DNA from 2 places in the Paenibacillus sp. FW101-FHT12H11 genome. Region 1 is predicted to be linked to the other one. Evidence: riboswitches for the same ligand, from Rfam matches in the RefSeq annotation. Region 1 holds a riboswitch; the other holds the start of a gene.

Region 1 (5,711 bases):
GCAGAGTTTCCAGCTCCGATTTGTTTTCTTTCGTAAAGAACCTCGCAGCGAGGTTGTTGTACAAGGTTTTGCGCCGTTGGACGAAAGACGCCTGGACGACAGCGAAGAAGAAGTCCACGTCCGCCACCTCGACCGGCGGAGTTTTGCGCACACGCAGCCGGATGACGGCAGAGTCAACGTTCGGCTGCGGCACAAAGACGGTGCGCGGCACGATCGTGACAAGCTCCGGCTCGCAGTGGAACTGTACGGCAATGCTGAGGCTGCCGTAATCTTTGGTGCCCGGACGAGCCGCCATGCGGTCGGCCACCTCTTTTTGAATCATCACGACGATGTTCTCCAAAGGAAGCTTCTCTTCGAGAAGCTTCATAATGATCGGCGTCGTGATGTAGTAGGGCAGATTGGCGACGACACTGACGCCATCCAGCCCGTCGAAATGCTGCCGGAACAATTCCGGCAGGTCCGTCTTCAAAATATCGCCATGCACGACACTCGCATGGGGATAAGGCTCGAGCGTCTCGCCTAGGATAGGCAGGAGACGCTGATCGATCTCCACGGCCAGGACGCGCCCTGCGAGCTTGGCCAGCTGCTGGGTAAGCGCCCCGATGCCAGGGCCGACTTCCAGCGCGCCTTTGTTAGGCCCAAGCTCGGCAGCCGAAACGATCTTGCCCAAGATGTTCTGGTCGATCAGGAAGTTCTGGCCCAGACTCTTTTTGAGCACAAGATTGTGCTTTTTTATAATTTGTTTCGTCTTACTGGGTGTTGCGACATCTTCCACTGTTACAATCACTTCACTGCCGGGTATAGTCATAATGTAGCCCTCATTTATCTATAGGTTCTGAATTCTGAAATCCACTGTCATCCCTTACTTCACTTTCACTATATCTTTGGTTCCAGATGTTCCAAGGCTGCCTCAAATTCCTCACGCGAGATCTGGAACATCGCACATCGCTTATAAAATTGTTTGCCATTGCAGTAGCCGATGCCAAGGGCATTGCCAACGACGAGCCTTCGGGATGCCGCTTCCGGATGAACGATCAAGCCTGCGGCTATGAGATCCTCCATGGTAAGCTGCGAGACAGCCCCGTCGTACTCTGTCCGCAGGTTCTGGAGCGCCTCACGGACAATCTCCGGCGCTGCGTTCTCGACGCCGATGTCGCCCTTATACTCGGCCTGCGCCTGCGTGATGAAGGCATGCTTGCAGCCCGGCACCTTGGCTGCCACAATCTTCCGTATCCGCTCACCTGCGTGATCCGGATCCGTAAATATAATGACGCCTCTGCGCTGCTGCGCGAGGGCTATTCGCTTCAATACGGCTTGCCCGATGGCTGAGCCGCCTGTCTCTATTGTATCCGCCTCGACGGCTCGGCGAATAGCGGCCGTATCGTCTTTCCCTTCAACGACGATGACTTCTTTAATCATAATCGGTTCCCTTCCCAGTACGCAGAAAAAGAAGAGGGATTCCCTCTTCTTTCGCCCAGGCGGCTTGCCTGGCAACGTATATTGACATTGTTCCCGCTGAAACAGACGTTTACACGTTAATTCTCAGACGGCTTTTTCGGTCCTACGACATAGACCGTATATCCTTGTTTCGTTCCGAATTTATTAGCGTAGCCATGATCTTCAAAGTAAACATCGATCATTTGGCCTTTCACACCGCTACCAATGTCTTCAGCACGACGGAAGCCAACACCCTCAATGTAAACCCACCATCCCAGTGGGATAACTTTCGGATCTACCGCAATCGTTCTGCCCTCAGTAACTGTCGTTCCTGTATAGGTCTTCCCATACCCAGGAGAACCTTCGGCTTTGCCTGTCGAATCGGCTCCCGCTGAATAAGCCGTGAGCTTCACGTTCTTGAGGATTTGTTTATACCCGAATGTTACACCATTCTTAGAGACCTCATCCACGCTAGGGGATGACGCCGATAGAACAACAACAGGATTTTTTGTGCCAACGGACACAACTTTTTTAACGCTTTGTTCCTGTACTTCTTGACCTACAACAGCTTCTGCAACTAATACGCCATCTTCGTAAGTCTTCTCTTTCTTTTTCAGAAGTACGCCCTCTTTACCTTCTTGAACGACCTGCTCTTTACCCTTAAGCAACGATGCATCATTTTTCTTTTCCGTGTCGAATGCAATCGGCTCTGTTACTTCTTCCGTCTCTTTTTTCACACGGACGATTTTGATTTCATCGCCTGATCCCAAAGAGGCTGTCGGTTCGGGAGTCAGCTTATCGTGCTCCCCAAGTGCAATATGTAAACGTTGCAATGCACTTTCAACCGTTCTTGCAGTTGTGTAAACAGTGGTGGTCTTTCCATCAGCAGTCAATTGAATTGGAGAAGCGTGTTCGATGACGAATTTGTCCCCGCCCTTGATTGTAGCCGCAGGGTCTGCAGATATTTCATCGTGTTCACCAATCGTTATGGCTTGTTCATCCAGTAGGCGTTGCAGGACCCATTGCTTCGTGTGCACAACGGTTTCTTGTCCATTCACAACCACGGATACGCTCTTGGTAGCCGTACCGTACAACAACACCAAAAACATGAAAGTCATTGCGATTGAGATTATAGCCAGGCTTAAAATCAAACGCAAGTTTTCATGCTTCCATCGCAATGCGAAGGACATGCTGGATGATCGTTTTACATGGGTCTCGCTAAAAGAGATACTGCCCACTTCTTCGGTCCTCCTTCAAAGCCTCGCCGCCAGGTTACAGCATGATTAAATTTGACGCGACTAAGGTTTTTAATTTAACTTAACGTGTCGTCCATCGGCAGTGTTTGGAAACAGCTGCGTTCTGGTCGTCCCACCCCGCTTTGCTATTCATCATCCTATGAATTCCGGGTTACGATTAGTCGTCCGAAACAGTTAAAGGTCCTTATGGGGACAAAAAGCCAGCAAGAAGAGGACTCTTCTCGCTGGCTTAGTTTGCATAGTAAAAATACACAAATAGCACGCACGACAATCGTTACCTCTCTTACGCTTACGAGGTTAGCTGACGGATTCGGACGTGAGAGTCGCCCTACTCAGACGTAAACTTCCGTTCAACGTCCAAGATTCACCCCTGTTACTCACTCTGTTCACTTCGTCAGCGTTGGCGCTTTATAAGTTAACAGTGGTTCCCCCGTTCCCATAATTGGAACTCAGCGAATGGAAAAATGGCAAATTGGTTATTAAGTTATTATGAAAAGTATATTACGCTGTTAATCTCTGCCTGTAAAGGGATTAACACCTACTAAAAAGGGCTAAATCAATTAAAAATAGCTTATTTTCAAAATAAAACCACCTTTTATCTACTTTTAACTCATTATAACGTACGAATACTAAGTTTCTTCGTGTTTTCACTCTTAAACTAGGCTTCGAAACTAAATTTGTTTATAATTATCAGGTATGAAACACGTATATAAATTCCAATAATTAGCTATTTAGGGAGGCACTGAGATGGGTCCCATATTACAAGTTGACGCTTTATTCGGGGGATATTTACCAAATAAACCCGTTCTTCACGACCTCACATTTTCCATCCGCCAAGGTGAAATGATGGGATTAATTGGTTTGAACGGCGCAGGAAAAAGTACAACCATCAAGAACATCCTTGGACTGCTTCAACCACAAAGGGGTTCTATAAAAATTAACGGTTTGACGCTGGCCGAAGATCCGCTGCCTTACCGTGCCACTTACGCTTATGTGCCTGAAAGTCCAGAGCTTTATGAAGAACTTACGATTCGTGAGCATCTGGAGTTAACCGCCATGGCTTACGGCTTAACGAAGGATGACTATCTCTCCCGCTCGCAAGCGCTGCTCGAGCAGTTCCACATGCAGGACAAGCTCAACTCGTTCGCAAGCCATTTATCCAAAGGGATGAAGCAAAAGGTCATGATCATGAATGCATTCCTGATCGAACCTTCTCTCTACATCATTGATGAGCCTTTTCTCGGGCTCGATCCGCTAGCCATCCGCTCATTACTCGAGTTGATGGTCAAAATGAAGAGACGCGGCGCGTCATTTCTCATATCCTCGCATATTTTGTCTACGATTGAAAAATATTGCGATAACTATGTCGTCCTGCACAAAGGACATATGGTCGCCCAAGGCGATTTAGTCGAATTACGTCAGCAGACAGGACTCCAGCAAGCGTCATTGGACGACATCTTTTATAAGCTTGTAAAAGGAGAATTGGTATGAAGGCGATGGACATGGATACCCGTGCCCTATGGCAGAAGAGATTTGAACATTATATGAAGGAATCCATGGGTTACCTGCAGTATGCAGCGCGCAGCAATTTTTTTGGCTTCCTGCTATTTCTTGTCATCCTTTCTTCCTATTATTATGCAAAAATACTACAGCGCCTTCCGACAGATTATCCTTATCTGTGGATCGTCCTTTTGCTGCTGGTACCTTTGTTAGCCTCAAGCCCCATTCGCACGCTAGCCAGAAGCGCAGACCGTATGTTTCTACTGCGCGTTGAACATCAGATGGGTCCTTACTTCCGCGGCGGATTCATGTACAGCTTAGTGCTTCAAGCCTTCTGGACATTTCTGGCATGGGTCGTCCTATGGCCCTTGTATCATCACTGCCTTGGCCGCGATGAACAGCATTTCTTATGGATGCTTGCCTTGCTTCTATTAATGAAGGTAGGCAATTTATTGGCCAGCTGGCAAGAAAGCCGATTCACTCATGAGCGCGCAAGAAGGGTTTCCGTTAGCTTCCGCTGGCTGGCAACAGCCGTGCTGATTTCGCTGCAATTTCTGACAAGCGTCCTCTGGGCAAGCGGAGCTGCTCTTGTCCTTACACTGGTTTGGTTAACCGCTACGCATTACGTATCCAAATACTACATCGGATGGGATTATCTCATTACGAAGGAACGGCAGCAGCAAGCACGATTATATGCCTTTTTCAACTGGTTCGTGGATGTTCCGCAATTGGGTACGCGAATAGCCCGCCGAAGCTGGATCAGCGGGGTCACAAGATTTATTCCTTTTAAACAAGATGCTGCCTATCTCTACATATATATGAAAACATTTCTACGTACGGAGCTATTCGCGATTGTCCTGCGTATATCCTTACTAGGCACATTAGCCATCGCCGTTTCAAGCAGCAGCACAGCGAGACTGCTCATCTTCTTTATCGCTTTGATTATTTCCATGGTTCAACTAACGCCACTTGAGCGTTCACACCGCTATACCTTTTGGCTCGACATGTACCCGCTTAACCGTCAGTTGAAGGCCGGCTCCCTAGCCTTCATCATTTGGTCAGCCTTACTCCTAGAATTATGTATGCTTTCGATTCCGTTTATGATTCGATCTTCACTTATCTATATTGTCGTGCCGCTCATCGGCTTCCTCTTTATCTCACTCAGCTGCGGAGTTTTTCTACGACGAAAATTTGCAAAAAGCGCTTTACTTGAGACCTAACAAGGCTATGGCGTTGTTTGTCGTTATTTCTGCAAGTTCTTCCAGACTTATCCCCTTGATTTCAGCGGCGGTTTCGGCAACCAACCGAACATAAGCCGATTCATTGCGCTTGCCGCGGAAAGGATGCGGGGTCAAATAAGGAGCATCCGTCTCGATGAGTAAGCGGTCCAAAGGAACCTGCGCCAGCACTTCCTTGGGCTGCTTTGCATTTTTGAAAGTGACAGGGCCTCCGAAGGAAATATGGAAATTCATAGCCAAACACTGCTTGGCCGTCTCCCAGCTCCCCGAAAAGCAATGC
Region 2 (5,711 bases), on a different contig from region 1:
AACGGGAGTTTGTTGGCGCGTTGTGGTACAATTGAAGAACTATTTTACACATGCAAGGAGAATGCTGAGTATGGCCGGTAACCAACGATTAGTGACGGATTCCGATTTTCAGGAGGCTGTGGAAAAAGGTGTTTTTGTCCGTGTTTTCAAAGACGATCATATTGTCGACTCGAATGCGATCGTCCTTCGTTTCAGCGAAACGACCGTGGTTTTGCAATCTCGTGTTGCTGATTTAGCTTACTATGATCGGGATGAGTGCGAGTTTTTTGAGATGAAAAAAAGGTAACGTTTATTTCACTCTACGGGATAAGCTGAAAGTAAAACAAATCGAAAGCCCGCCTTCTGCATAACAGGTATGGCCTTCATGACGCCTTCAGCCGTGTCTTTCTCAGGGTGGTTCATATGCGCCAAAACGATGGAGCCACTTCGAGCCTTAATAAGCGCATGGTAGACCTGCTCCGTGTTAAATGTAGCTCCAGCGTCGCCAAGTACGTTATAGCCCGCCAACTGAAAACCCAGGCCGTGGGCAATGTCGACGGCGATATCGTCGTAGAAGGCCGTGCCTGAGCGGAAAAATAGCGGCCGCCTCCCCGTCCGTTTCTCGATCTCATCGGCGTTCTCCGTTACTTCGCGAATCACATTGCTCACATCTTTGGTTCCTGCGATGCCATATGCGGCTCTGCCATTCACAGAGAGCGGCCGATGCTCGGTCCCGTGGTTTTCGATTTCAAACAGCGGGTTCGCCGCCAGCTTGGCAAAAATGTCCGGATTGGCGGCAAGCCATCTCGCATTAACAAACAAGGTCGCCGGAATTTGCTCCTTGATCAAATAATCGATCAACTTCTCATCGTAACCGCTGCCTTCTTTGCCGCCGCAAGCGTCAAAGGTCAGGGCGATCACCTTATCCTGCGTCACAAGATGTGTCCGCACGCCGGGGATGTTCTCGCCCCATTTTTCCGGAACTGCCTTATGATAGCGTTCCACTAAGGTCTGGGCAAGCGAAGGCGATTTCACAGGTAAAAGTGGCGCGTCTGCCGGTGATACTGGGTCTGTCGGTATCACTTGCGAAGAGGGCACCGGAGTAATGGTGCCTTGCACTATCGGCGTTGCAGATACAACAGAATCCGGTCTTTCCGACACTGCCGCTTCGTCCGCAAGCTTCATCGGCCCTCTTTCCACCCCACAACCTGTAAGCGTTATCAACGCACTCGAAAGAAAAAGGAAGCACACTAAGCGCTTCCTCATTTGTGTTTTCTCCAATCCAGCTTGCTCTTCTCGAGCAGGTGGCCGAAATCATTCTCCAGCCGCTTCTCCTCCGCCTTGCGCGCAGCCTCCGCTTCAGCTCTGGCAGCATCTTTACGAGCCTGTTCCTCAGCTTTCATCGCGTCAGCCTGAGCCTTCAGCCCCGCTAAGATATCAGGGCGCAGCAAATCTTTGAGTGTCGCAGGTTTATCTTGCGCGCTAGGTTCAGCGGTAGTGTTTGACCATTTCTTTTTTGCCATAAAAGGTTCACCTCTGTTCCATTTCTACATCCGGTTTACCCCTTTATTGTACACCTCTACTCATGCAAATGATAGGGCACCGTCGCAACGACGATATCTTTATCGGCTTGCAGCTTCGAGCGAATACGTGCGGCAGACTGGTTGTGGAGCAGGCGGTGCCACCATTTTTTCGGCATGAACTGGGGCAGGATCACCATGATCGATTGCTTTTCCGAAACATGGGTATCGACCCTTTCAATAAACTCAGCCAACGGCTTCAGAATGGTCCGGTAACGGGATTTGAACACGACAAGCCGAACACCCGGATCCCACTTATCCCATTTCTCCTGCATCGCTTCTTCATCCTCATCCGAAAACGAGACGTAGAAGGCAATGACATTGGGAGATAAAGATTTGGCATAGTTCAAAGACTGCGCCACTACGCGGTGAATACCCGCAACAGGAACAATGATCACAGGTTCTTTAATGCATACGCGTTCTTGCGTGATATCAATGCGCAGTTGTTTGGCTACATCATCATAGTGATTGCTGATTTTGGTTATTCCCCAAAGCAATAGCGGCGTCACAATAATAACAATCCAAGCGCCTTCACTAAATTTGGTGATACAGAAAATAATAAGAACGGCAAGGGAAACGATTCCCCCTAACCCATTAATAACGAACTTGCCGATCCAGCCGGCCGGTCGTTCTCTGAACCATTTGCGGACCAAACCGCTTTGGGCCAGGGTAAAAGATAAAAAGACGCCAATCGCATAAAGTGGAATAAGTGCATCGGTTTTCCCTTTGAAAATGACGAGCAAGATACTTGCCAAAACACCTAACGTTATGATCCCGTAGTGAAACGACAACCGATCTCCCCGGTACGAGAACATGCGCGGAAAGTTTTTATCCTGAGCCATGATGGATGCCAAGATCGGAAATCCGTTGAAGCTCGTATTCGCAGCCAATACCAGAATCAGCATGGTGCCAATCTGTGTGGCATAATACATGGCGCCACGGCCAAACGCCTGCTCCGTAACCATCGACAAGACCGAAGTATGCCCGTGCGGATCAGGTGCAATGCCATAACCCAAGCTCAGCAAGGTGACGCCCCCGAAGACAATCGCCAGCAGCGTACCGAGCGAAGCCAAGGTTTTCTTGGCATTCTTGACAGATGGCGTACGGAAATGCGGCACCGCATCGGAAATCGCCTCGATCCCTGTCACGGCCGAGCATCCTGATGAAAAAGCTTTTAGAATTACAAACAATGTCAATGAGCTCGTCATCGAGCTGGGAACAACTTGGAATTCATGCATATTCATGGATCCTGTCAGCATATCGAAGATCCCTTTGCCGATCAGCAGTAAGATACACAGGATAAAAAAGTACGTTGGAATCGCGAACACCGTTCCGGATTCAGAAGTCCCCCGCAAATTCAGCCACACCATCAACCAGACAAGCACTAGGGCTATGGGGACAATATAAGGCACTGTAACCGGGAAGGCCGACGTTATCGCCTGCACGCCTGCTGAAATCGAAACCGCAACGGTTAACGTGTAATCAATCAGCAGTGAAACTCCGGTGAGCCTTCCCGACATCATGCCCAAATTTTCCTTGGCCACCATGTAAGCTCCGCCGCCCATTGGATAGGCCTCAATCACTTGGCGATAACTTAATACAAGAAGCATGATTAAAGCAATAATCGAGATTGCAATCGGCAATGAGAAAGCAAAAGCAGCAACCCCTACAGTTGCAAGCTCTAGCAAAATTTGCTCCGTGCCATAGGCTACCGAAGACAAGGCATCTGATGACAGGATAGGCAGAGCCTTCCATACCTGCATTTTCTCAGATTCCAGCTCCGCTGATTTCAGCGGTTTGCCGAATACAATCTTTTTCAATGAGTCACTTGTCATGCTGTGAAATTCCTCCAAATAACCTAGTTTTCAGCTTGATTTCCCTTTTTTGGGCGCAAAAAAACACAAGGATAGACCTTGTGCTTAGCCACATGTTCTCCTTTCTCACGACCGCTTACGAGGTTAGCTGACGGGTTCGGGCTGCGAGAAATCTGCCCTAAAGGTAACTGCCGCATGCGACAAAACACACCTTACTCACCCCGTTGAAACCTATGGTTCCCCCGCTTTTCTGATAAGAAAATTAAGCGAAATATTCAACTGTTAACGTACGAGTTGATACTACTCTCTTATTGGCTCATAGTAAAGGAGAGAATAATCTTAAAAAAGATTATTCCCTCCCCACATTCATTTGATAATCCGCTTACAATGGTATAATCCTTTCAGTATCTCTGTTTTACTAGCTTATTGTCTGATTCATTGGATTTTAGGGTGTTTTAGCAAAATTAATTTCTCACATGACGCTTTCTAGTGGCTTGTTTTTGCTTGAAAATCATCTTTTTGAAGATGAGTGGGATACCGCCAATGAGAAATAAATAGCGGGCATCGATTATTTTTTTGAGGATTGCGGCCAGCCTGCCTTTCACTTTTTTGACCTTGAGGATGCCAATCGCTTCTCCGCGACCAAGCGAGGCGACCGTGCCTTTGTAATCGTAGGCAAAAGGTCTTAATGGCTTTCCACGCAGTGAATAAAATAAATTTTTGGCTGTGTTACATCCCTGTTGGACGGCGATTTGGGCATTGGCGGGGTATGGCGTGCCTTCCGGGCTCATGACAATCGAGCAATCTCCCGTAATAAAAACATCAGGAAACTGCAAGGAACGCAAGTAGTCATCCACCTTGACCCTGCCGCGTTGGACGTGGAAGCCCGCATCTTGCAGCAAGGAATTCCCGCGGACACCTCCCGACCAAATGACCGTGCCGGCAGGAATGAATTGGCCGTCTCCCAGCAGCACACCGCCGGGTTCGCATGCCTTGATGGCGGTAGATAGTTTATATTGAACCCCTTTGCGGCGCATCACGTCCATGCCGTATTCCACGAGATCATTCGGCAGTCCGGGCGGCAAAGCAGTAGGCGATGCTTCGATATTGATGATCTGAACCAGGGAAGGATCGACGTCAAACATTTGGCAAAGATCAGGAATCCGGTCGGCCAACTCTCCAACAAACTCCGTGCCTGTGAAACCTGCGCCACCAACAACGATCGTCAAATATTCCTTATGCTTGGAATCCAATTTATATTTTGCGAACATATACTGCGTATGCTGACGAATGAAGCGAACACTATTAATGCTGTTGATTGTCATCGCATACTCGCGCAATCCCGGAATTCCAAAGGTTTCCGTCTCACTCCCAAGCCCCACGACCAAATAGTCGTAGGTGAGGACTTCGTCCGCCAGAACCACCTTTTTTTCCTCAGGTACAATCTGCTGAACCGTCGCTTTGATGAAATGAATTTTCCGCTCATCGATCAGATCCTTAATGTCTACACGGGCATTCTCATGATGATCCGTGCCAGCTGCCGGCATGTGCAGATGTGTCGTCATGTAGTGATAGTCGTGTTTGTTCACCAGCGTGACCGCCACTTCATCTGCTTTGATCAGCTTCTGCAGCCTTATTGCCGTTACAAGCCCGCCGTACCCCGCTCCCAGAATAACCACCTTCGGTTTACTCATTCGAATCCTCTCCTCCGATTACATCAGCTTTTTTCTCTACCATCGTTGGTGAAAAAGATCAACCAAACCATTCATAGGTTGTCATGTGAAAAAAATCACATAGTTATTCAGGGCGTACACATGGTTTGGCTCATCATTAGTATATGTGCCTCTTTCTTAAAAATCACTGGAACATTGCCCAGCTTGGTCAAAAAGGGCTGCGTGACGCGGGGTGGCGGGCGTTGGCGGCATAAGTGCGCGGGGGGCGTTGGCGTTGCGGGGCTGATTGGCGCGAGCGAGATGCGGGTCGTAAGGCAGGGGATAGCTGGCGGCGGACGCGATGCGGGACGTCGGGCACCGGATGCTGGCGGCATACGCGATGCGGGACGTCGGGCACCGGATCGCTGGCAGCAGACGCGATGAGGGACTAAGGCGCTGGACCGCCAGTAGCGAAGCCTTGCCCCTTCTCATTGGATGAATTCCAATGGGAACGCCTTTATGAGGCCGGATTTCCCCGTTCCGTTGGATGAAATCCAACGAGGTAAGCGAAAATCAGCCCACAGAACGCCAATTTCCCCCTATGCATTGGATTTCGTCCAGCCAAATCAGCATTTTAACGTGGAAATTGGGACTTTCATTGGATTTTCTCCAACGGGAATCCACCT

What was found. A riboswitch is a leader RNA that binds a small molecule or an ion and turns the genes downstream of it on or off. The one in region 1 is predicted to bind cyclic di-AMP.
Region 2: it holds a riboswitch for cyclic di-AMP, as region 1 does, so the genes downstream of both, AC3WTJ_RS14040 (APC family permease) here and AC3WTJ_RS36100 (resuscitation-promoting factor) in region 1, are expected to answer to the same signal.

Annotation. Positions count from the first base shown of each region.
Region 1 covers NZ_JBYTCO010000018.1:58,205-63,915, forward strand. The annotation lists gene rsmA (16S rRNA (adenine(1518)-N(6)/adenine(1519)-N(6))-dimethyltransferase RsmA) at 1-808, opposite strand, end outside; gene rnmV (ribonuclease M5) at 877-1,419, opposite strand; gene AC3WTJ_RS36100 (resuscitation-promoting factor) at 1,536-2,675, opposite strand; cyclic di-AMP (ydaO/yuaA leader) riboswitch at 2,965-3,158, opposite strand; gene AC3WTJ_RS36105 (ABC transporter ATP-binding protein) at 3,441-4,184, shown strand; gene AC3WTJ_RS36110 (ABC transporter permease) at 4,181-5,413, shown strand; gene AC3WTJ_RS36115 (TatD family hydrolase) at 5,399-5,711, opposite strand, start outside.
Region 2 covers NZ_JBYTCO010000004.1:89,125-94,835, reverse strand. The annotation lists gene AC3WTJ_RS14055 (hypothetical protein) at 71-286, shown strand; gene AC3WTJ_RS14050 (polysaccharide deacetylase family protein) at 295-1,245, opposite strand; gene AC3WTJ_RS14045 (YqkE family protein) at 1,242-1,502, opposite strand; gene AC3WTJ_RS14040 (APC family permease) at 1,559-3,394, opposite strand; cyclic di-AMP (ydaO/yuaA leader) riboswitch at 3,492-3,652, opposite strand; gene AC3WTJ_RS14035 (NAD(P)/FAD-dependent oxidoreductase) at 3,838-5,067, opposite strand; gene AC3WTJ_RS14030 (hypothetical protein) at 5,188-5,469, shown strand.